DNA from 3 places in the Pseudomonas sp. SB113 genome. Region 3 is predicted to be linked to each of the others. Evidence: predicted binding sites of a transcription regulator. Region 3 holds the regulator's gene; each other region holds the start of a gene.
What was found. Region 3 encodes sigma-54, which starts transcription at its own class of promoters, with help from an activator protein. Its sites were predicted from a motif close to ANTGGCATNNANNTTGCTNT; they were not measured.

Region 1 (7,144 bases), on a different contig from region 3:
GGTCGTGTTGATCCTTTCTTCGAAGTGCAGGTATCGCAGTTCGACAGCGGTGGTCATGCTGCCAAACGACAGGGCTGCGACAAAGCGGTCGTAGACCTGGCCCAGTTGCAGGCGCTCGGAAATATCGCCTTCAAAACGCAATTTGCAACCGGTGGCGGAAATATCCAGCAGTTTGCCGTTGACCGGCGCCTGTAGTTTCTCGCCGCCCAGCTCGATATTCACCAGTTGCGCCAGCTTCAGTGCGGCGCGGAAGGCGTTGCGACGCTGATGGTAGACCACCTCGTCCGGCAGGCTGCCGGTGTAGATACGGTGGCCGCCTTTTTCGCTGATGCTCAGGGTGCCGTTGCTTTCCCAGGCGACGCGTACGCCATCATGGAAGCCTTCGATGCGAAAGGGTTCGCCGTTTTCGAGGTAACGCTCGCCGTCACGGGGGATCATTTCGTCCAGCGCCAGCATGTTGCTGTCGCGGTTGACGTCCACCAGATAGCTTTGGAAGCGCTGGCTGCGTTCGTGGAAGGTGATGATCAGCGGGTCATGGCTGTCTTGCAGCATCCGCAAGGTGCCGGCGATTTCCAGAGGCGTGGTGAGGACCTTGGGTGGCTGCGGAGCATCTTCCGCATTAAGGGCGTTGAACACGGTTCTTCCATCTCCAGACAAAATACGACTACACGCAAGAGCCGGCATTTTGCCAGCATGTGACGGGCCTTGGATAGGGCGCGCTGTAAACCGGTGTCAGGCTTGGCTGCGGGTGCTTGGCTTGACCAGGCGCGAGGTGGAGCCCTGGGCGTTATAGAGTGCCGGAGGCTCTCCGCCGTGGAGTATACGCAACTGGTTGGCGGTCGTAGCTTGCTGAAGCTGGATCGACTGACCATTAAGCAGGTTGGCTTCCTGGCACTGGGCGAGCAACTGGTTGAGCTCTTTGCTCTGGGCCAAGAGTTGATCGCCGACCGAGGAGTGACTGGCCAACTGCGCCAGGCCGTCGTGGTCTGCCGGCAGGCCGAGGCTGATGAGGATCTGGCTGCGTTTTTTGCCGTGCTGTTCCAGCAGGACGATCAACGACTGTTTGCGCGCCAGAATTTCTTCCAGCAGCGGCATGTCCCGGCCATAGAGGGCCAGGGATTCTTCTTTGAGCAGCTCGAGCAACTGTTGCGTCGGCGCTAGATCATCAATGATCAGTTGAAGCAAATGTTCGTCGTGATGCATGGCTGGCCTTGGGTTTTAAGCGTCCAAAAGCCCTGCGCAGGCCTTTGCCTAGCGCTCGGCTTCGAAGTTAAGCAGCTTGCTGGCTACACGGTTGCTGTCGACTTTATAGCTGCCATCGGCGATCGCCTGCTTCAATTCGGCCACGCGGGCTTTATTGACTACCGGTTGATCGCGCAGCGAGTCAGTGACCTTCTGCAACTGTTGAGCCTCATTGCTCAGGTGTACGGATTCCCCGCTTTGGCTGGCATTGGCCTGTTCTGCCTTGGCGGGCAGCGCCGGGGCCTTGGCTTCTACGCTGTCCTTGGTGCCGGTGGTGCGCGTAGTGCCTGACGTCGTCGGGGTGTTATTCAAACGGCTGAAATCGATGACCATGATAAAAAAACCTCTGGGTATTTGGACGCTTGCCATGTTTTCGGCCATACCCTGACAAACTTTAGGCGCGAATGACAATAAATCTCCGCACGGCGCTTCTCGTGCACAGTGTAGGAAAACCCAGCGTCCTGTACCAGTAATCTATAACGCGACCTCGACTTGCCCTGGGGCTGTCACCCGCGCCTTGATCACGCGGTTGGAGTTGAGGTTCTTGACCCGAATCTGTTCGCTCATGCCGCCGTTGGACAATGCTTCGCCCGGCATTTTCACGTTTAAACCGCCGCTGCTGGCGGAGATCACCACCTGATCGCCCTTGCGAATGACCTCGGCCTGTTCCAGATGCACTAGGGTAATGACCTGATCGGTGACCACTGGTCGGGTCAATTTCTGTCCGATCGCCTGGTCCAGGGATGTCAGGTAGCCCTGGTTGATCTGGCTGATATCGCGTTCACGCAGTACAACGTCCTCAAAACCGATGATGCCCGTGCGTTTCAGCGGGCGAGCAACCACCACCACTTCACGGAACAATTTGACCTGGGCCGGCACGAACACGGTCCAGGGCGAGGCGCCTTCGCAGCGTACCTTGACCGTCACGCGCCCGATCGGTTGGGCGGGGCTTTCCAGGGTGGCTGTCAATTCCTTGTCACACATCGGCATGCGCAGGCGTGGGTCCAACTGGTTGACCTGGATTTCATAACGCCCCGGCGTCTGTGTGGTCGCCAGATAATCTTCTACAGTGAACTCAAGAAAGCCCTGAGTGACGCCGATAAGTAGATCAGGCAAGGTGACGTTCTCGGCACGGGCCGTGGCGCCCAGGCTGAAGGCGAGCAGTGCCAGCGGTACGCAGAGCAATCTGCAAAACCGTGTCAGGTGAAGGCGTCGGGAAACTGTCGTTTTAATGTCCATAATTCAACAAATAGCAAAGCTCGTGCCGTTTAGTGTTGGGTGCGCGTCGCCCTTGTAGGTATAGCCAAAGGTTTTAGCGTAGGAGTCATGGCATGGCAGGAGTAATGGATTCAGTAAACCAGCGCACACAGCTGGTAGGGCAGAATCGCCTGGAGTTGCTGCTTTTTCGCCTGGATGGCAAGCAGCTGTATGGCATTAACGTGTTCAAAGTGCGGGAAGTGTTGCAATGCCCGAAGCTGACGATCATGCCCAAGTCCAGCCCGGTGGTGTGCGGCGTCGCCAATATCCGTGGCGCGACCATCCCGATTCTTGACCTGGCCCTGGCCACCGGTTCGGCTGGCCTGCAGGATCGCGAGAATCCGTTCGTGATTATTACCGAGTACAACACCAAGACCCAGGGTTTCCTGGTGCGCTCGGTGGAACGTATCGTCAACATGAACTGGGAAGAGATCCATCCGCCGCCCAAGGGCACCGGGCGCGATCACTACCTCACGGCGGTGACGCGGGTCGATAACCAGTTGGTGGAAATCATCGACGTGGAGAAGATCCTCGCCGAAGTCGCACCCACCTCGGAATCGATTTCCGTGGGTGTGGTAGACGCCGAAACGGCGCACAAGGCGGTCTCGCTGCGAGTGCTCACGGTGGATGACTCCTCGGTGGCGCGTAAACAGGTGACACGCTGCCTGCAAACCGTCGGCGTGGAGGTTGTGGCGCTCAATGATGGTCGCCAGGCCCTGGATTACCTGCGCAAGCTGGTGGAGGAAGGCAAGAAGCCGGAAGAAGAATTCTTGATGATGATCTCCGACATCGAGATGCCGGAAATGGACGGCTATACCCTCACTGCTGAGATACGCAGCGATCCACGCATGCAAAAATTGCATATCATCCTGCATACTTCGTTGTCGGGCGTATTCAATCAGGCGATGGTCAAGAAGGTCGGTGCCGATGACTTCCTTGCCAAATTCCGCCCTGATGACCTGGCATCCCGGGTAGTCGACCGGATCAAGGCAGCAGATCACAGCTAGGGTTTTTCCCCTGGCGGTCATACGATTTTAGAGGCGGTATCAGTGTCTACGGGTAATTTGGATTTTGAACAGTTCCGGGTCTTCCTGGAAAAAGCCTGTGGCATATTGCTCGGTGAAAACAAGCAATACCTGGTATCCAGCCGTCTTAACAAACTGATGGAGCAGCAGGGCATCAAGTCCCTGGGCGAGTTGGTTCAACGGATCCAGGGGCAGCCGCGCAGTGGCCTTAAGGAGATGGTGGTCGATGCCATGACCACCAACGAAACCCTGTGGTTTCGCGATACCTACCCCTTTGAAGTGCTCAAGAGCAAAGTGCTGCCGGAGGCCATCAAGGCCAGCCCGGGCCAGCGCCTGCGTATCTGGTCGGCCGCCTGCTCCTCGGGTCAGGAACCGTACTCGATTTCGATGTCCATCGATGAGTTCGAACGGACCAACATGGGCCAGCTTAAAGCCGGGGCGCAGATCGTCGCCACCGACCTGTCCGGCACCATGCTCACCAACTGCAAGACCGGCGAGTACGACAGCCTGGCCCTGGGCCGTGGTTTGTCCCAGGAACGCCTGCAACGTTACTTCGACCCGAAAGGGGCAGGGCGTTGGGCGGTCAAGGCGCCGATCAAGAGTCGCGTGGAGTTTCGCTCGTTCAACCTGCTCGACAGCTACGCCAGCCTGGGCAAGTTCGACATGGTGTTTTGCCGCAATGTGCTGATCTACTTCTCGGCCGAAGTGAAGAAGGACATCCTGTTGCGCATCCACGGCACCCTCAAGCGTGGCGGCTACCTGTTCCTCGGTGCATCCGAGGCGCTCAATGGCCTGCCGGATCATTTCCAGATGGTGCAGTGCAGTCCGGGGATCATCTACCAGGCCAAGTAATAAAGCGGACGCGGTCAAGAATGTGGGAGGGGGCTTGCCCCCGATAGCGGTGGTTCAGTTGATGTGTCTATCACTGATACTCCGCTATCGGGGGCAAGCCCCCTCCCACATTTGTTTCTGCGGCAAAGTTGATGAAAGCGGCAACTCCCCATTGCCGCTTTACTGGCGCCACGCGGAAACCCGTTGCCGCTTTTCTGGCATTGCCGCCGGCAAGCTCCTCGCAACCCCTTGATTTACGGGGTTATCAGATATTGGCATGCGCCTTGCTATAACCCTGTTAACGAACAGCAGGTCAGCCTAAAGGTTTCCGCCATGAGCATCAGCTTCGATAAAGCGCTCGGTATCCACGAACAAGCCCTGGGCTTCCGCGCTCAGCGTGCCGAAGTCCTGGCCAACAACATTGCCAACGCCGATACCCCGAACTACAAGGCTCGGGACCTGGACTTCTCCGCCGTGCTCGCCGCACAGCAGGACAAGACCAAGAACGGCACCTTCGCCTTGAACATGACCAACAGCCGTCATATCGAAGCGCAAGGCCTGAGCAGTGGTGACGAGTCGCTGCTGTATCGCACGCCGATGCAGCCGTCGATCGACCAGAACACTGTCGACGCCCAGCTGGAGCAATCGGCCTACGCCGAGAACTCGGTGAACTTTCAGGCCAGCTTTACCCTGCTCAACAGTAAATTCAAAGGGCTGATGTCAGCCCTGCGTGGAGAGTAAGCCATGTCCCTGTCCAGTGTTTTCAATATTGCCGGCAGTGGCATGAGCGCGCAGACCACGCGCTTGAACACCGTCGCCAGTAACATCGCCAACGCCGAGACTGTGTCTTCGAGCATCGACCAGACCTATCGCGCCCGTCACCCGGTGTTCGCCACCATGTTCCAGGGCGGCCAGAGCGGCGGCAGCGATTCGCTGTTCCAGAACCAGGACGCAGCCGGTCAGGGCGTGCAGGTGCTCGGCGTGGTCGAAGACCAGAGCAACCTCGAGGCCCGTTACGAGCCGAACCATCCTGCCGCGAACGAAAAGGGTTATGTCTATTACCCCAACGTCAACGTGGTCGAGGAAATGGCAGACATGATCTCCGCCAGCCGCTCGTTCCAGACCAACGCGGAAATGATGAACACCGCCAAAACCATGATGCAGAAGGTCCTGACCCTGGGTCAGTGATAAGGGGCGCCAAATAATGGCCATCGTTGATACCACGACCAATTCGGCGGTCCAGGACCTTTTCAATTCCAAGGTCAAGACCGCCACAGACAATACCACCGTCACCGACGCTACCAAGACCGCGACGGGCAGCCAGTCACTGGGCAAGGACGCGTTCCTGCAACTGCTGGTGACCCAACTGAAAAACCAGAACCCGCTGTCGCCTCAGGACAACGGTGCATTCGTGGCCCAGCTGGCGCAGTTCAGCAGCCTGGAAGGCATCAATACCCTGAACGATTCGGTCAATGCGATCTCCAGCAACTTCAGCTCCTCGCAGGCGCTGCAGGCTTCTTCGCTGGTAGGACGCTCGATCATCACCCAGACCAACAAGGCCTTGGTGGACACGAGCAAGAGCATGACCGGTTCGGTAGCGGTGACTGCGGCGACGGGCAACGTCTCGATCAAGATCTCCGATAAAGACGGCAACGTGGTGCGCACCATCGATATGGGTGCTCAAAGCGCGGGTTCGTCCGACTTTATCTGGGATGGCAAGAACGACAACGGTGAGGTTGCCCCAGCCGGCACCTACACCTTCGCGGCGACGACCAAGAACGACAAAGGCGAATCGGTAGCCATGGCGACTTCGTTGCCGGCAACGGTGACCAGCGTGACGTTGAGCAAGACCGGCGGCGAAATGCTGCTGAACCTTGCAGGTGGCATGGGCAGCGTCAAGCTGTCGCAAATTCAGACTATCGGTACATAGAGCCGGCTAAATACGGCAGAGGGAGAGAAACATGTCTTTTAACATCGGCCTTAGCGGCCTCTATGCGGCCAACAAACAACTGGACGTAACCGGCAACAACATCGCCAACGTTGCGACCACTGGCTTCAAGTCGTCCCGTGCGGAATTCGCCGACATCTACGCCGCGTCCAAACTGGGCACCGGCCAGAACAGCATCGGCAACGGTGTGAACCTGGCGGCTGTGTCCCAGCAGTTCACCCAGGGTGACGTCAACGGCAGTGGCGGCATCCTGGACATGGCGATCCAGGGCGGCGGCTTCTTCGTGCAGAAAGGTAGCGACGGCTCGCTGGAGTACACCCGCAGCGGTGCTTTCCGTGCCGATAAAGACGGCTACATCACCAACAATACCGGTACCTCGCGCCTGCAAGGCTACGCGGCGGACGATGATGGCAAAATCATCAAGGGCGGTCTGACCGACCTGCAATTGAACCTGTCGAACCTGCCGCCGAAGGCGTCTACCAAGGTGGACTCCACCAGTAACCTGAACTCCTCGGAACCGGTGATCAACCAGACGCTCAAGCCATTCGACCCGGCGGACACCAGTACCTTCACCACCCAGTACAGCACCACCTTGTACGATGCCCAAGGCAACGCACACCCGATGGTGCAATACCTGGTGAAAACAGATGGCAACAAGTGGAACGCCTACACCCTGATTGATGGCCGTAACCCAGACGGTTCGCCGCCGACGGGCGGCACCCCGGCCACCCCACCGGTACCGTCGACGCTGGCCTTTGACGGTTCGGGCACGCTCACCAGTGTCACGACGGGCGGTGTGGCCAATAACACCCTGACCATTACCGGCTGGGTCCCCGGTACA
Region 2 (7,144 bases), on a different contig from region 3:
ACTTCCAACACCTGGCAACGGTCTACGACAGCGCCCATCCACGGGCCAAACGCATCAAGGACGGCGACTCATGAGCATCAAGCTGATCACTTTCGACCTGGACGACACGCTCTGGGACAACGTACCCGTCATCATCAGCGCCGAAGCGTCGATGCGCGAATGGCTGGCGGTTAACGCCTCCAAGGTGGGCGACCTGCCGCTGGAACACTTCGCCAGCCTGCGTCAGCAGGTGCTGCAACGTCATCCCGAACTCAAACACCGCATCAGTATCCTGCGCCATCGGGTGTTGATACATGCGTTTGAAGAGGCCGGGTATCCACAGCCTGAGGCCACGGAAATGGCTGATGTGTGTTTCGAAGCATTCATTCACGCCCGCCATCAACTCACTCCCTTCCCTGAAGCGGAGCCGATGCTGCAAGCGCTGCGCCAGCACTTTCTGCTGGGTGTGATTACCAATGGCAATGCCGATGTGCAGCGTGTGGGCCTGGCGGACTACTTTCACTTTGCCTTGCGCGCTGAAGATATCGGCATCGCCAAGCCGGATGCGCGGTTGTTTCAGGAAGCGCTGCAGCGAGGCGGAGTGGATGCCAGCGCGGCGGTGCATGTTGGCGATCACCCTGGGGATGACATTGCCGGGGCGCAGCAAGCGGGGCTGAGGGCGGTGTGGTTTAACCCCACCGCCAAGGTGTGGGAAGCAGACAAGCGTCCCGACGCGGAGATTCGTAGCCTGACTGAGCTACCGGAGTTGCTGCGCAGTTGGCAGTAGCACCAGAGATCCAAGCCCCCTCCCACATTTGGATTACCACAAGGCTCAAATAAATCATCAGGCATGAAAAAACCCGCAGCGACGGCGGGCTTTTTCTTACAAGCAGGTGGCTGACCTTAGATAGGTCGGCTGCCGTACTTGTTATCCGGCTTCTTGGGCGGGTCTGCAACCACATTGGGCTCGACTTCGACCACTTTGCCGCCTTTGGCAAGAAACTCTTCCATCGCACGGGCCAACGCATCGCGCTCTTTGTTCTTGGCCTCAACGCTCGGCAATTCGTCTACCGACACAGCAGCCTTGGCCTTGCCTTTGGCAGCTGGAACAGGAGCGTCATCACCACCGTCGTCTTCAGCGACGTCTTCCGCCGCCGCTTCAAGACCTTCTTCGGTGTCGTCTTCGTCACCTACTTCGAGTTCGTCGTTTTCCAGATCATCGTCGCTCATGTTCTACCTCATGACTTGCGAAAAGCAGATTAGTTATAGCCCAGCTTCGCCCTCTGTCGAGGTTGCCGGAAAAAAATCAACATCCACTGGATAACCAGTGGCTTATGCCCCATCACCGTGCAAGGTGGCGAGGACTTTACGAGCACCGCCATGATCACGGTGCTCGCCCAGATAAACACCTTGCCAGGTCCCCATCGCCAAGCGGCCGGCCTTGACCGGCAAACTCAGCTGGCAGCCCAGGAGACTGGCCTTGAAGTGCGCCGGCAGATCATCCGGACCTTCGTCGTTGTGTTCGAACCCGGCACGGCCTTGCGGCACCAGCGAGTTGAAAAACCGCTCGAAGTCACGGCGAACCGCCGGGTCGGCATTCTCGTTGACGGTCAACGAGGCCGAAGTGTGCTGCAACCACAGGTGTAACAGGCCGACGCGACACGCCTTCAATTCAGGCAAGCCGGCAAGCAACTCATCGGTCACCAAGTGAAAGCCCCGGGGCTTGGCCCGCAGGGTAATCAGGGTCTGTTGCCACATACAGTTCTCCGCCCATCGGCGCGCATTCTAGCGCGCTCTGGGAAAAAACAAAGTGCCGAATACGCCTACATGCCTGTAAGACATTCGCACGGTGGAAAGTGCCGCGTGCGCCCCATCACAAACTCGACGCAAAAACCGGTACAGCTTGTTATCACTGACAAACGCCAGGCAAAAAAATGCCCGGCAAGCCGGGCATCTTTTTTTCGCGTACTTACAGGTTGTAGCCGCGTTCGTTGTGTTGCGCCAGGTCGAGGCCGACAGCCTCTTCCTCTTCGGTAACCCGCAGCCCCATGACCGCGTCCAGCACCTTGAGGATGATGAAGGTCACGATAGCCGTGTAGATCACGGTGAAACCGACACCTTTGCACTGGATCCAGACTTGAGCTGCGATGTCAGTCACGGTGCCGAAGCCGCCCAATGCAGGGGCTGCAAACACACCGGTGAGGATCGCGCCGACGATACCGCCGATACCGTGCACACCGAATGCGTCCAGGGAGTCGTCGTAGCCCAGCTTGCGCTTGAGGCTGGTGGCGCAGAAGAAGCAGACCACACCGGCCACCAGGCCGATCACCAGGGCGCCCATCGGGCCAACAGTGCCGGCGGCCGGTGTAACGGCTACCAGACCAGCCACGACACCCGAGGCGATGCCCAGTGCGCTTGGCTTACCGTGAGTGATCCACTCGGCGAACATCCAGCCCAGTGCTGCAGCAGCGGTCGCAATCTGAGTCACCAGCATCGCCATACCGGCGGTGCCGTTGGCCGCAGCCGCAGAGCCGGCGTTGAAGCCGAACCAGCCGACCCACAGCATGGCCGCACCCACCAGGGTGTAACCCAGGTTATGAGGCGCCATCGGGGTGGTTGGGAAGCCTTTACGCTTGCCGAGCACGATACACGCCACCAGGCCAGCTACACCGGCGTTGATGTGCACCACGGTGCCGCCAGCGAAGTCCAGCACGCCCCAGTCCCACAGCAGGCCACCGTTGCCGCTCCACACCATGTGGGCGATTGGCGCATAGACCAGGGTGAACCAGATAGCCATGAAGATCAGCATGGCGGAGAACTTCATGCGTTCGGCGAACGCACCTACGATCAGCGCCGGGGTGATGATGGCGAAGGTCATCTGGAAGGTGATGAACACTGCTTCCGGGAACAGCGCAGCCGGCCCGGTGATGCTGGCCGGGGTCACACCCGCCAGGAACGCCTTGCCCATGCCGCCGAAGAAGGAGTTGAAGTTGACCACCCCCTGTTCCATACCGGTGGTATCGAACGCGATGCTATAGCCGTAGATGACCCACAGAATGCTGATCAGGCCCGTGATGGCGAAGCACTGCATCATCACCGACAGAATGTTCTTGGAGCGCACCATGCCGCCGTAGAACAGCGCCAGGCCTGGAATGGTCATGAACAGCACCAGCGCGGTGGATGTGAGCATCCAGGCGGTGTCGCCGGAATTGAGGACTGGAGCAGCCACTTCGTCTGCCGCCATGGCCAGGCTTGGCATTACGATGGACAACAGGGCTCCGAGCCCTGCGAATTTACGCAGAGTCATATTGTTTTCTCCTGGGGCGTTGGGGTTTGGCGGCTTAGATTGCGTCGGTATCGGTTTCGCCGGTACGGATGCGAATAGCCTGTTCCAGATTGACCACGAAGATCTTGCCGTCACCAATTTTGCCGGTGTTGGCGGCCTTGGTTATCGCCTCGATAACCCGGTCAAGATCCTTGTCGTCAATGGCGACATCAATCTTCACCTTCGGCAGGAAATCGACTACATATTCCGCGCCGCGATACAGCTCGGTGTGACCCTTCTGCCGACCGAAGCCCTTGACCTCAGTAACGGTAATGCCCTGCACGCCGATCTCGGACAACGACTCGCGTACATCGTCCAACTTGAACGGCTTGATGATGGCAGTGACTAGCTTCATGAAAACTCTCTCCCGAATTGGTGGACTTGCCCCAGGAAAACAAACCCGTCTCAAGTCTAAGCGCAGTGCCTGGCTTTGTAACGCATCGTCGCAAGGGCAATTGCCATTGCGACGCCAGCGAACCACTGGTGACGAAACCTGTACCCCTGATCCGTCGGCGCACTGCATTCGTCACAGCGACTGCATCAGTGCATGGGTCATGATCGTCTAAGCAGAAACCTTGCCAGCTCCGTAAAAATCACTGAAATCAGTCCTTTGCCCACTCAAGCCCACCAGCGGGGCTATCTGGCGACGGCAATGCGCACGAAAACGGTGCATAGCCGCCCAGCCTGATGCGCGAAAAGCGTGCGACTCAGGCCGTGAAAAAGACTATAGACGCTGCGTGATACACTGCCCGCCAACAGTTTTCCGGAATATTCCCCATGCTCGCGCCCAAAGACCTCCTCGACGCCCTGAGCGGCCATGCCTCTCGCCTGTTCAGCGGCGACACCCCGCTGCCCCGCAATGAAATCGAAAGCCAGTTCAAGGCCTTGCTGCAAAGTGGCTTCAGCAAGCTCGACCTGGTGAGCCGGGAAGAGTTTGATAGCCAGATGGTGGTTCTCGCCCGCACCCGTGCGCGGTTGGAGAGCCTGGAGGCTAAGGTCGCAGAGCTGGAAGCGCGGTTGAGCCCTCCTGCTGAATAAACGCGATCAATGTGGGAGGGGGGTTGCTCCCTCCCACATTTGCTCTGGATACGTTCTGTAAAACCTCCCCGCCTCGCGTCCCCCCACCTCGTCTACCCTTGAAAAACCGCAGGAAGCGGCCTCCCCATTCAAGGAACGAGCATGTCCCTCGCCATCGTCCACAGCCGCGCCCAGATCGGCGTCGAAGCCCCTGCCGTCACCGTCGAAGTGCATATGGCCAATGGTCTGCCGTCCCTGACGCTGGTGGGGCTGCCCGAAACCGCGGTCAAGGAAAGCAAGGACCGCGTGCGCAGTGCCATTCTCAACTCCGCGCTGCAATACCCCGCCCGCCGGATCACCCTCAACCTCGCGCCCGCCGACCTGCCCAAGGACGGCGGGCGTTTTGATCTGGCGATTGCCCTGGGGATCCTGGCGGCCAGTATGCAGGTGCCGGCGTTGATGCTCGATGACGTGGAATGCCTGGGGGAGCTGGCGCTGTCCGGTGAAGTACGAGCGGTAAAAGGCGTGTTGCCGGCAGCGCTGGCAGCGCGCAAGGCCGGGCGCACCGTGATAGTGCCGCGGGCAAATGCCGAGGAAGCATGCCTGGCTTCCGGGTTGAAGGTGATTGCGGTGGACCACCTGCTGCAGGTGGTGGCGCATCTGAATGGACATGTGCCGATCGAGCCTTACAAGTCCGATGGCTTGCTGTACTTGAACAAGCCTTACCCGGACTTGAGTGAAGTGCAGGGCCAACTGGCGGCCAAGCGCGCGTTGCTGATTGCGGCGGCGGGCGCGCATAACCTGCTGCTCAGTGGGCCGCCCGGCACCGGCAAGACCTTGCTCGCCAGCCGCCTGCCAGGTTTGTTACCCCCGTTGAACGAACAGGAGGCGCTGGAGGTTGCCGCGATTCAATCGGTTGTAAGCCTGGCACCGCTGAGCCATTGGCCCCATCGACCGTTCCGCCAACCGCATCACTCGGCATCAGGCCCGGCACTGGTGGGCGGCGGCTCGAAACCACAGCCGGGAGAAATCACCCTGGCTCATCATGGGGTGCTGTTCCTGGATGAACTGCCGGAATTTGATCGCAAGGTGTTGGAAGTGCTGCGTGAACCGCTGGAATCGGGGCATATCGTGATTTCCCGAGCCCGCGACCGAGTGAGTTTCCCGGCACGCTTTCAGCTGGTCGCGGCGATGAACCCCTGCCCTTGCGGCTATATGGGCGAACCCAGCGGGCGCTGTCGCTGTACGCCGGAGCAGATCCAGCGGTATCGCAACAAGCTGTCCGGGCCGTTGCTGGACCGGATCGATTTGCACCTCACCGTGGCTCGGGAAACGACTGCGCTGAACCCGATCCAACAGGCGGGCGAGGATACCGCCCATGCCTCAGCACGAGTCGCCCAAGCCCGCGAGCATCAGCAAAAGCGCCAGGGCTGTGCGAATGCCTTTCTTGATCTGCCAGGGCTGCGCGAGCACTGCAAGCTCGCGAAGGTGGATGAAGGCTGGCTGGAAACGGCCTGTGAACGACTGACGCTGTCACTGCGCGCGGCGCATCGGCTGCTCAAGGTGGCACGCACCCTGGCGGATCTGGATCAGGTGGATGCCATCTCGCGTGACCATTTGAAGGAAGCCCTGCAATATCGCCCGGCGGCGATCACTTAAGCTTGGCGCAGATCTAAATGTGGGAGGCGTTTTCCCCCTTCCACACTTTGTACAGCGGTGGCTCAGCGAAATCGATCCACCTCATGGCGCAGGCTCGCCGCCAGCGTCTCCAGCTCCTTGGCGGTAATCGCCAGGTTGGACACCACTTCACGCTGCTCGCTGTTGGCCAGCGCGATGCTCTGCAGGTTGCTGCTGAGCAGGGTCGCGGTGCTGCTCTGCTCCTGGGTGGCGGTGGTGATCGCAGCGAACTGCTGACCGGCCGAGCGGCTTTGCTCATCGATACGCGCCAGGGCCGAGGCCACGTCAGCGTTGCGCGACAGACCTTCCTGCATCAGCGCGTTGCCTTGTTCCATGGTGCTGATGGCGTTGCCGGTTTCCTTCTGAATGCTCTGGATCATCCCGGAAATTTCGTCGGTGGCCTCGCGGGTACGCGACGCCAGATTACGTACTTCGTCCGCCACCACGGCGAAACCACGGCCTTGCTCCCCTGCGCGGGCGGCTTCAATAGCAGCGTTGAGCGCCAGCAAATTGGTCTGTTCGGCAATCGAGGTGATCACGCCGACGATCCCGCCGATTTCCTGGGAGCGCTGGCCGAGGGTGTTGATCACCGTGGCCGTGCTGTTCAGGGCCGTGGCAATGTGTTCCAGGGACGACGACGCTTCCTGCATCGAAGTGCGGCCAATGCGGGTCTGCTGGGCGTTTTCCTGAGCCAGGCGTTCGGTATTGCCCATGTTGTCGGCGATATTCAACGACGTGGCGCTGAACTCCTCCACCGCGCCGGCCATGCTGGTGATCTCGCCGGACTGCTGCTCCATGCCCTCATAGGCACCGCCGGACAAACCGGACAACGCCTGGGCGCGGCTGTTGACCTCTTCGGCCGCGTTACGGATATGCGAGACCATGGTCGACAGCGCTTCGCCCATCTGGTTGAAGCTGCGCGCCAGTTGGCCGATTTCGTCATGGCTGGACACATTCAAGCGTGCGCTCAAATCGCCCGCGCCCAAGGCCTCGGCCTGACGCACCAGGTCACTCAGGGGCTGCAACTTGCTGCGCAGCAACCAGACCGTCGCGCCCACGGCCAGCAACATCGCCAGCACGCTGCCGATCACCAGGCGAATACCCACAGCCCAGGTCACAGCGCGGATTTCAGCTTTCGGCATGCTC
Region 3 (7,144 bases):
ACGGCAAGGTGCAGTACGAGATGACCTCGGACAAGGTCGAGCATTTGAAGGCTACCGAAGTCACCCTGCTGACCAACCCGGACCTGAACCTCTACCGCGGCACCGAGTTCCCATGGCATGTCACGAGCAAGCGTGGCGAGGTGAATCCGGACGGCACCGAGGTAGAACTGATTGACTCGGTACGCGTCGCGCGTACTGACGCCAAAAACCGTGACACCGTGATTACCAGCAGTCGCATGACCGTATTCCCACAGAAGCAATATGCGCAGACCGAGCAAGACGTTAGAATCGACGGCGCTGGCGGTGTATCGACTGGCAAGGGAATGAAAGCGTATTTGAAAGAAAGCAGGATACACCTGCTATCGAACGTAAGAGGACAGTATGAGGCTCGTTAAAACTCTCCCTATTTTGCTCGGTCTGGGCGCAGCACTGGGAAGCGTGAGCGCCTGGGCTCTGCCGAACGATAGCCAGCAACCGATCCACATCTCGGCTGACGATGCGCAGCTGGATGACAAGCAAGGCGTCGCCACCTACACCGGCGGCGTGATCATCACCCAGGGCTCGATGAAGATCACCGGCAACACGGTGACACTGACGCGCACCCAGGCGGGCGATATCGACGTGGTGACGTCGGTGGGCAACCTGGCTTACTTCGAACAGAAGCAGTCAGCTACCGATACCGGCCCGATGAAGGGCTACGGCAAGACCATCCAGTATCACGCCCAACAGAATCGCATCGTGCTGATCGACCAGGCCAAGGTGCTCAGCCCCGATGGCAACTCCACGGAAGGCGAAAAGATCACCTATGACACCGTGAAGCAGATCGCCAACGCCGGTCGCGCCAATGGCAGCAAAGTCACTGCGCCACGCCCACGTATCGACATGGTTATCCAGCCGAAGAAGAAGGCCGAGTAATGGCAACCCTGAAAGCCCAGCATCTGGCCAAGGCCTATAAAAGCCGTCAGGTCGTGCGCGACGTCAGCCTGTCGATCGACAGCGGCCAGATCGTCGGCTTGCTTGGCCCCAACGGCGCCGGCAAGACCACATGCTTCTACATGATCGTCGGCCTGGTCCAGGCGGACCAAGGTCGCGTCCTGATCGACGACCTGGATGTGAGCCACCAGCCAATGCACGGCCGCGCCCGTGCTGGTATCGGCTATCTTCCGCAAGAAGCGTCGATCTTCCGCAAGCTGTCGGTATCCGACAACATCATGGCCATCCTTGAAACCCGCAAGGAACTCGACCGTGACGGCCGCCGCAAAGAATTGGAAAGCCTGCTTCAGGAATTCCACATCAACCACATTCGCGACAACCTTGGCATGAGCCTGTCCGGTGGCGAGCGACGCCGCGTGGAAATCGCCCGCGCCCTGGCCACTGCCCCCAAGTTCATCCTGCTGGACGAACCGTTTGCCGGCGTCGACCCCATCTCGGTCGGCGACATCAAGCAGATCATCCATCACCTCAAGGCAAAGGGCATCGGTGTGCTGATCACCGACCATAACGTGCGTGAGACCCTCGACATCTGCGAAACCGCCTATATCGTCAACGATGGTCAGCTGATTGCCGAAGGCGACTCTGCCACCATCCTGGCCAACGAGCTGGTCAAGGAAGTGTACCTGGGTCACGAGTTCCGCCTGTAAAGCCGCCTGCAAAAACAAGGCGGTGGCAGGTCGCTTGCCTGATGCGCGGGAGTCAATGAAAACCTCCGGATTTTTATTGTTACCGCGCTCTAGGCAAAGCCCCCGATATCAGGCATATAATTTGCTTATGTTTGGCGCTCACGCGCCCTGTCGTGGATGGCGCATTGCGCCGGCGAATAAGGTGTTAAGCCCCTGCCATGAAACCATCGCTAGTCCTGAGAATGGGCCAGCAGCTGACGATGACACCGCAGCTGCAACAGGCCATCCGCCTGCTCCAATTGTCGACCCTGGACCTGCAACAGGAAATCCAGGAGGCCCTGGAGTCCAATCCGATGCTCGAACGCCAGGAAGAAGGCGACGACTTCGATAATGCAGACCCGCTGGCTGACAACATCGAGCAAAAACCCAATTCCGACGTACAGGAACCCTCCTACCAGGAAACCGCTCCCACGGTGGATAACCTTGAGGAAGGCGATTGGAACGAACGTATTCCCAACGAACTTCCGGTGGACACCGCCTGGGAAGACGTCTACCAGACCAGCGCCAGCAGCCTGCCCAGCAATGATGATGACGAGTGGGACTTCACCACCCGCACTTCCGCCGGCGAGAGCTTGCAGAGCCATCTGTTGTGGCAACTGAACCTCGCGCCGATGTCGGACACCGATCGCCTGATCGCCGTGACCCTGATCGACTGCATCAATAACCAGGGTTATCTGGACGAGACGCTCGAAGAGATTCTCGAGGCCTTCGACCCGGAGCTGGACATCGAGCTGGACGAAATCGAAGCCGTCCTGCACCGTATCCAACAGTTCGAGCCCGCCGGCATCGGTGCCCGCAGCCTGAGCGAATGCCTGCTGCTGCAACTGCGTCAGCTGCCTGCCAAGACTCCATGGCTCGCCGAGGCCCAGCGCCTGGTCACCGACTACATCGACCTGCTGGGCAGCCGCGACTACAGCCAGTTGATGCGGCGCATGAAGCTCAAGGAAGACGACCTGCGTCAGGTCATTGAGCTGGTGCAAAGCCTCAACCCGCGTCCAGGCTCACAGATCGAGTCCAGCGAAGCCGAATACGTCGTTCCCGACGTGATCGTGCGCAAGGACAACGAGCGCTGGCTGGTAGAACTGAACCAGGAATCAGTGCCGCGCCTGCGGGTCAACCCGCAGTACGCCGGTTTTGTTCGCCGCGCCGACACCAGTGCCGACAACACCTTCATGCGCAACCAGTTGCAGGAAGCGCGCTGGTTCATCAAGAGCTTGCAGAGCCGCAACGAAACCCTGATGAAAGTTGCCACCCAGATCGTCGAGCACCAGCGCGGCTTCCTGGAATATGGCGACGAGGCGATGAAGCCACTGGTTCTGCACGACATCGCAGAAGCCGTGGGCATGCACGAGTCGACGATTTCCCGGGTGACCACACAAAAATTCATGCATACCCCACGGGGTATTTATGAGTTGAAATACTTTTTCTCCAGTCATGTCAGCACCTCGGAAGGCGGTGAATGCTCGTCCACGGCGATCCGCGCGATCATCAAAAAACTGGTTGCTGCGGAAAATCAGAAAAAGCCGTTGAGTGACAGCAAGATCGCTGGTTTACTGGAAGCACAAGGCATTCAGGTCGCCCGTCGAACCGTCGCCAAGTACCGCGAATCCCTTGGGATCGCGCCTTCCAGCGAGCGTAAGCGTTTGATGTGACGGGCGGGCCACAGCGTTCCAGTGGCGGGTATTCCTACCCGCCGCTTTATGCACTGGCAACGAAGGAGAAGCTGTATGCAAGTCAACATCAGTGGACACCATATAGAAGTCACCCCTCCACTACGCGACTACGTCGAGCAGAAGCTGAGGAAGCTTGAGGGCCATTTCGACAAGATCACCAACGTGCAGGTCATCATGAAGGTCGACAAGCTTCAGCAGAAAATCGAAGCGACACTTCAGATACCCGGCGGCGAAGTGGTCGCCAATGCCGAACATGAAGACATGTATGCATCAATCGACTTGCTCACAGACAAGCTTGACCGCCAACTCAAAAAGCATAAGGAAAAGAATCTGAGCCTGCTTCAGGGCACAGGTCGTTAACTCTCCCCCCATGATCCGACTTGAAACCATCCTGACCCCCGGCCGTTCCCTCGTGAACGTGCCGGGCGGCAGCAAGAAGAAAGCCCTCGAACAAATTGCCAACCTGATCAGCAGCCAAGTGCCTGAACTGGAGATGCAAGATGTCTTCGAGGCTCTGATTGCCCGTGAAAAACTCGGCTCCACCGGTTTTGGCAACGGCATCGCCATTCCTCACTGCCGCCTCAAAGGCTGCGAGACACCTGTCAGCGCCCTGCTGCACCTGGACGCGCCTATCGATTTCGACGCCATCGACGGTGCCCCGGTCGACCTGCTGTTCGTTCTGCTGGTTCCACAGGCCGCCACCGATGCGCACCTGGAACTGCTTCGGCAGATCGCTAGCATGCTCGACCGCAAGGAAGTACGTGACAAACTGCGCAGCGCCAGCAGTAACGAAGCGCTGTATCAAGTTGTTCTGGATGAACAAAACGGGCAGTAATCATGCGCTTGATCATCGTCAGCGGCCGCTCCGGCTCAGGTAAAAGTACCGCCCTCAACGTTCTTGAGGACAACGGTTTCTATTGCATCGACAACTTGCCGGCCGGTCTCCTCCCGGAATTGGCGGAGCGCGCGCTGATCCATACCGAATTGGCGCAGCCTCTGGTTGCCGTCTCGATTGACGCCCGCAACTTGCCGAGCCACCTCACGCGTTTTCCGGAATTGCTAGAAGAGGTGCGCGCCAAGCACATTCATTGCGATGTGCTGTATCTGGACGCCGACGAAGAAACCCTGCTCAAGCGTTTCTCCGAGACACGTCGACGCCACCCTCTCAGCAGCCCACACCGTTCTCTGGCCGAAGCCATCGAGGACGAAACCAAGCTGCTGGGGCCGATCATTGACCTCGCCGACCTCAAGATCAACACCACCAGCCTCAACCTGTACCAGCTGCGCGATGCCATCAAGCTACGCCTGCTGAACCAGCCGGAGCCTGGCACGGCATTTCTGGTCGAGTCGTTTGGCTTCAAGCGCGGCATGCCGGTGGATGCCGACCTGGTGTTCGATGTGCGCTGCCTGCCTAATCCTTATTGGAAGCCGGAGCTGCGCGACCAATCGGGGCTGGATCAGCCTGTAGCCGATTACCTGGCCGCGCAACCGGATGTGGAGGAGATGTTCCAGGACATTTCCAGCTACCTGCTCAAATGGTTGCCGCGCTTTGCCGCGAGCAACCGAGCCTATGTCACCATTGCTATCGGCTGCACCGGCGGCCACCACCGCTCCGTGTACCTGACCGAGCGCCTGGGCCAGGTGCTGCAACAAACCCTCAAGAATGTCCAGGTTCGCCACCGCGACCTTAGCTGAAAGGAACACCCCCGCGATGCCCGCTCTGGAAATTGAAATCATCAACAAACTGGGCCTGCATGCCCGCGCCTCGGCCAAATTCGTCGGTGTTGCCGGGCAGTTCCCTTGCCAGATCCGCGCCGGGCGCACACCGGACAGCATGGTCGATGGCAAAAGCATCATGGCGATGATGATGCTGGCCGCCGGCAAAGGCACCAAGATCCACCTGAAGACCGAAGGCGAGCAAGAACAGGAAGCGATGGACGCCCTGGTGGCGCTGATCAATAACTTCTTCGATGAAGGCGAATAACCCCTCTGCAGGAGCAGGTTTCACCCCAAAGCAGTATCCATCACCATCATCAAGCAGAACCCCATGCACAACCCCAGGCTGGCAAGCTTTTCGTGACCATTGCGGCGCGACTCCGGGATCACTTCATGAGTGACGACCAACAACATCGCACCAGCGGCCAGCGCCAGGCCCAACGGCAACAGCACCTCGGCCAGGGTCACCAGCCAGGCGCAAAGCACCGCGAACACCGGCTCCACCAAGCCTGACGCAGCGCCGATCAGGAATGCCTTGACCCGCGACATCCCGGCCCCTGCCAATACCAGCGCAATCACCAGACCTTCGGGCACATCCTGCAAAGCAATGCCCATGGCCAAGCTGTCGGCATCCGGCATGCCACCACCGGCCGAGACGCCAACAGCCATGCCTTCGGGAATGTTGTGGGCGATGATGGCAAACACGAACAGCCAGATGCGCGGTGGAATCACTGGTTTATCCGGCGTGCCCACCAACATCTCCGGGCTGGCGCCGGAGACCTTGCGGTCCACCAGATACAACCCGAATGCCCCCAGCATGATGCCGAAGCTGATCAGCCCACCAGCGCCCCACGGCGAAAGACCAAGGGCTTCGGCAGCGGCAATACCCGGCACGACCAGCGAAAAGGCAGTCGCTGCCAGCATTACACCGGCACCAAAGCCCAACAAGGTATCGCTCAACGCCACCGGCATCCGCCGAATCACCAATACCGGAACCGCACCCAGTGCCGTGCCGAGCGCGCAAATCGCTCCGCCCTGCAAGGCGCGCATGATGCGCGGCTCCAGGTCCAGCCAGGCCAGCCCGTGGGCCACCAGCAATGCAGTACCTGCCAATAGCAGCAGCGAGCCAAACGCATAACGAAACATTCGCACGCTGCTGATCGCCAGTGTTTCAGTGCCCATAGTCGGCCTTAGATCTTGTTATCGAGGTGAATGTCAGGCCAACGCAGCCTGATAGCGTGCGGCAACTTCCGGCCAGTTAATGACACTGTAGAAGGCATTGATGTATTCAGGGCGACGGTTCTGGTACCGCAGGTAATAAGCATGCTCCCAGACGTCCAAGCCGAGGATTGGCGTATTGCCATTCATCAGCGGGCTGTCCTGGTTGCCGCTGCTTTCCACTATTAAAGTCTTCTGCGGCGTGACGCTCAGCCAGGCCCAGCCGCTGCCAAAACGGGTCAAAGCAGCTTTGGTGAAGGCTTCCTTGAAACTGTCGAAACCACCGAGTTGCTCTTCAACGGCTTTTCCCAGCGCGCCGTCGGGCTTGCCGCCACCTTTAGGCGACATCACTGCCCAGAACAGCGAATGGTTGGCGTGGCCACCGCCTTGGTTAATCACAGCCGCACGCAGTTTCTCCGGTAATTGCTGCACGCTGGACACCAGCTTCTCCACTGGCCAATCCGCAAACTCGGTGCCCTCAACCGCCGCATTGAGGTTATTGATGTAGGTCTGGTGGTGCTTGGTGTAGTGAATCTCCATGGTTTGCGCATCGATATGCGGTTCCAGGGCATCGTAGGCATAGGGCAAGGCAGGCAAGGTGTAGGTCATATCAATGTGCTCCGTATTGAGACGTGGTCGGCTGCACCGCAGTACCGCCCAGTAAGCGATGGGTGCGCGGGTACTCGCCGTGATCGCTGATGAAATTCAGCAGTTCGACGTACGTCTTGCTGCTCTGGCGCAGGGCCGCTTCGCGTAGCTGCGGGCTCAGACGCTCGTCCTGCATGGTCTGCAGCAAGCGCTGATGGATAGCGCAGAGGTATTCGGCGCTTTCCTCGGGCTGATTCAGGCGCAGGTGCA

Region 1: flgB (flagellar basal body rod protein FlgB) is a predicted target of sigma-54. The motif match lies at 4,627-4,646, and genes of this name have one in related genera.
Region 2: glnK (P-II family nitrogen regulator) is a predicted target of sigma-54. The motif match lies at 3,868-3,887, and genes of this name have one in related genera.

Annotation. Positions count from the first base shown of each region.
Region 1 covers NZ_JBFMHW010000003.1:360,869-368,012, forward strand. The annotation lists gene AB1462_RS06345 (flagellar brake protein) at 1-636, opposite strand, end outside; gene AB1462_RS06350 (flagella synthesis protein FlgN) at 733-1,203, opposite strand; gene flgM (flagellar biosynthesis anti-sigma factor FlgM) at 1,252-1,575, opposite strand; gene flgA (flagellar basal body P-ring formation chaperone FlgA) at 1,717-2,481, opposite strand; gene AB1462_RS06365 (chemotaxis protein CheV) at 2,574-3,506, shown strand; gene cheR (protein-glutamate O-methyltransferase CheR) at 3,549-4,376, shown strand; gene flgB (flagellar basal body rod protein FlgB) at 4,689-5,096, shown strand; gene flgC (flagellar basal body rod protein FlgC) at 5,100-5,543, shown strand; gene flgD (flagellar hook assembly protein FlgD) at 5,560-6,285, shown strand; gene flgE (flagellar hook protein FlgE) at 6,317-7,144, shown strand, end outside.
Region 2 covers NZ_JBFMHW010000005.1:56,115-63,258, forward strand. The annotation lists gene xerC (tyrosine recombinase XerC) at 1-74, shown strand, start outside; gene AB1462_RS08450 (HAD family hydrolase) at 71-766, shown strand; gene sutA (transcriptional regulator SutA) at 883-1,209, opposite strand; gene AB1462_RS08460 (secondary thiamine-phosphate synthase enzyme YjbQ) at 1,312-1,737, opposite strand; gene AB1462_RS08465 (ammonium transporter) at 1,949-3,286, opposite strand; gene glnK (P-II family nitrogen regulator) at 3,321-3,659, opposite strand; gene AB1462_RS08475 (accessory factor UbiK family protein) at 4,082-4,342, shown strand; gene AB1462_RS08480 (YifB family Mg chelatase-like AAA ATPase) at 4,484-5,980, shown strand; gene AB1462_RS08485 (methyl-accepting chemotaxis protein) at 6,043-7,144, opposite strand, start outside.
Region 3 covers NZ_JBFMHW010000001.1:534,117-541,260, forward strand. The annotation lists gene lptC (LPS export ABC transporter periplasmic protein LptC) at 1-395, shown strand, start outside; gene lptA (lipopolysaccharide transport periplasmic protein LptA) at 382-915, shown strand; gene lptB (LPS export ABC transporter ATP-binding protein) at 915-1,640, shown strand; gene AB1462_RS02510 (RNA polymerase factor sigma-54) at 1,838-3,331, shown strand; gene raiA (ribosome-associated translation inhibitor RaiA) at 3,407-3,712, shown strand; gene ptsN (PTS IIA-like nitrogen regulatory protein PtsN) at 3,723-4,187, shown strand; gene rapZ (RNase adapter RapZ) at 4,190-5,047, shown strand; gene AB1462_RS02530 (HPr family phosphocarrier protein) at 5,064-5,336, shown strand; gene AB1462_RS02535 (ZIP family metal transporter) at 5,357-6,250, opposite strand; gene AB1462_RS02540 (superoxide dismutase) at 6,284-6,895, opposite strand; gene AB1462_RS02545 (hypothetical protein) at 6,897-7,144, opposite strand, start outside.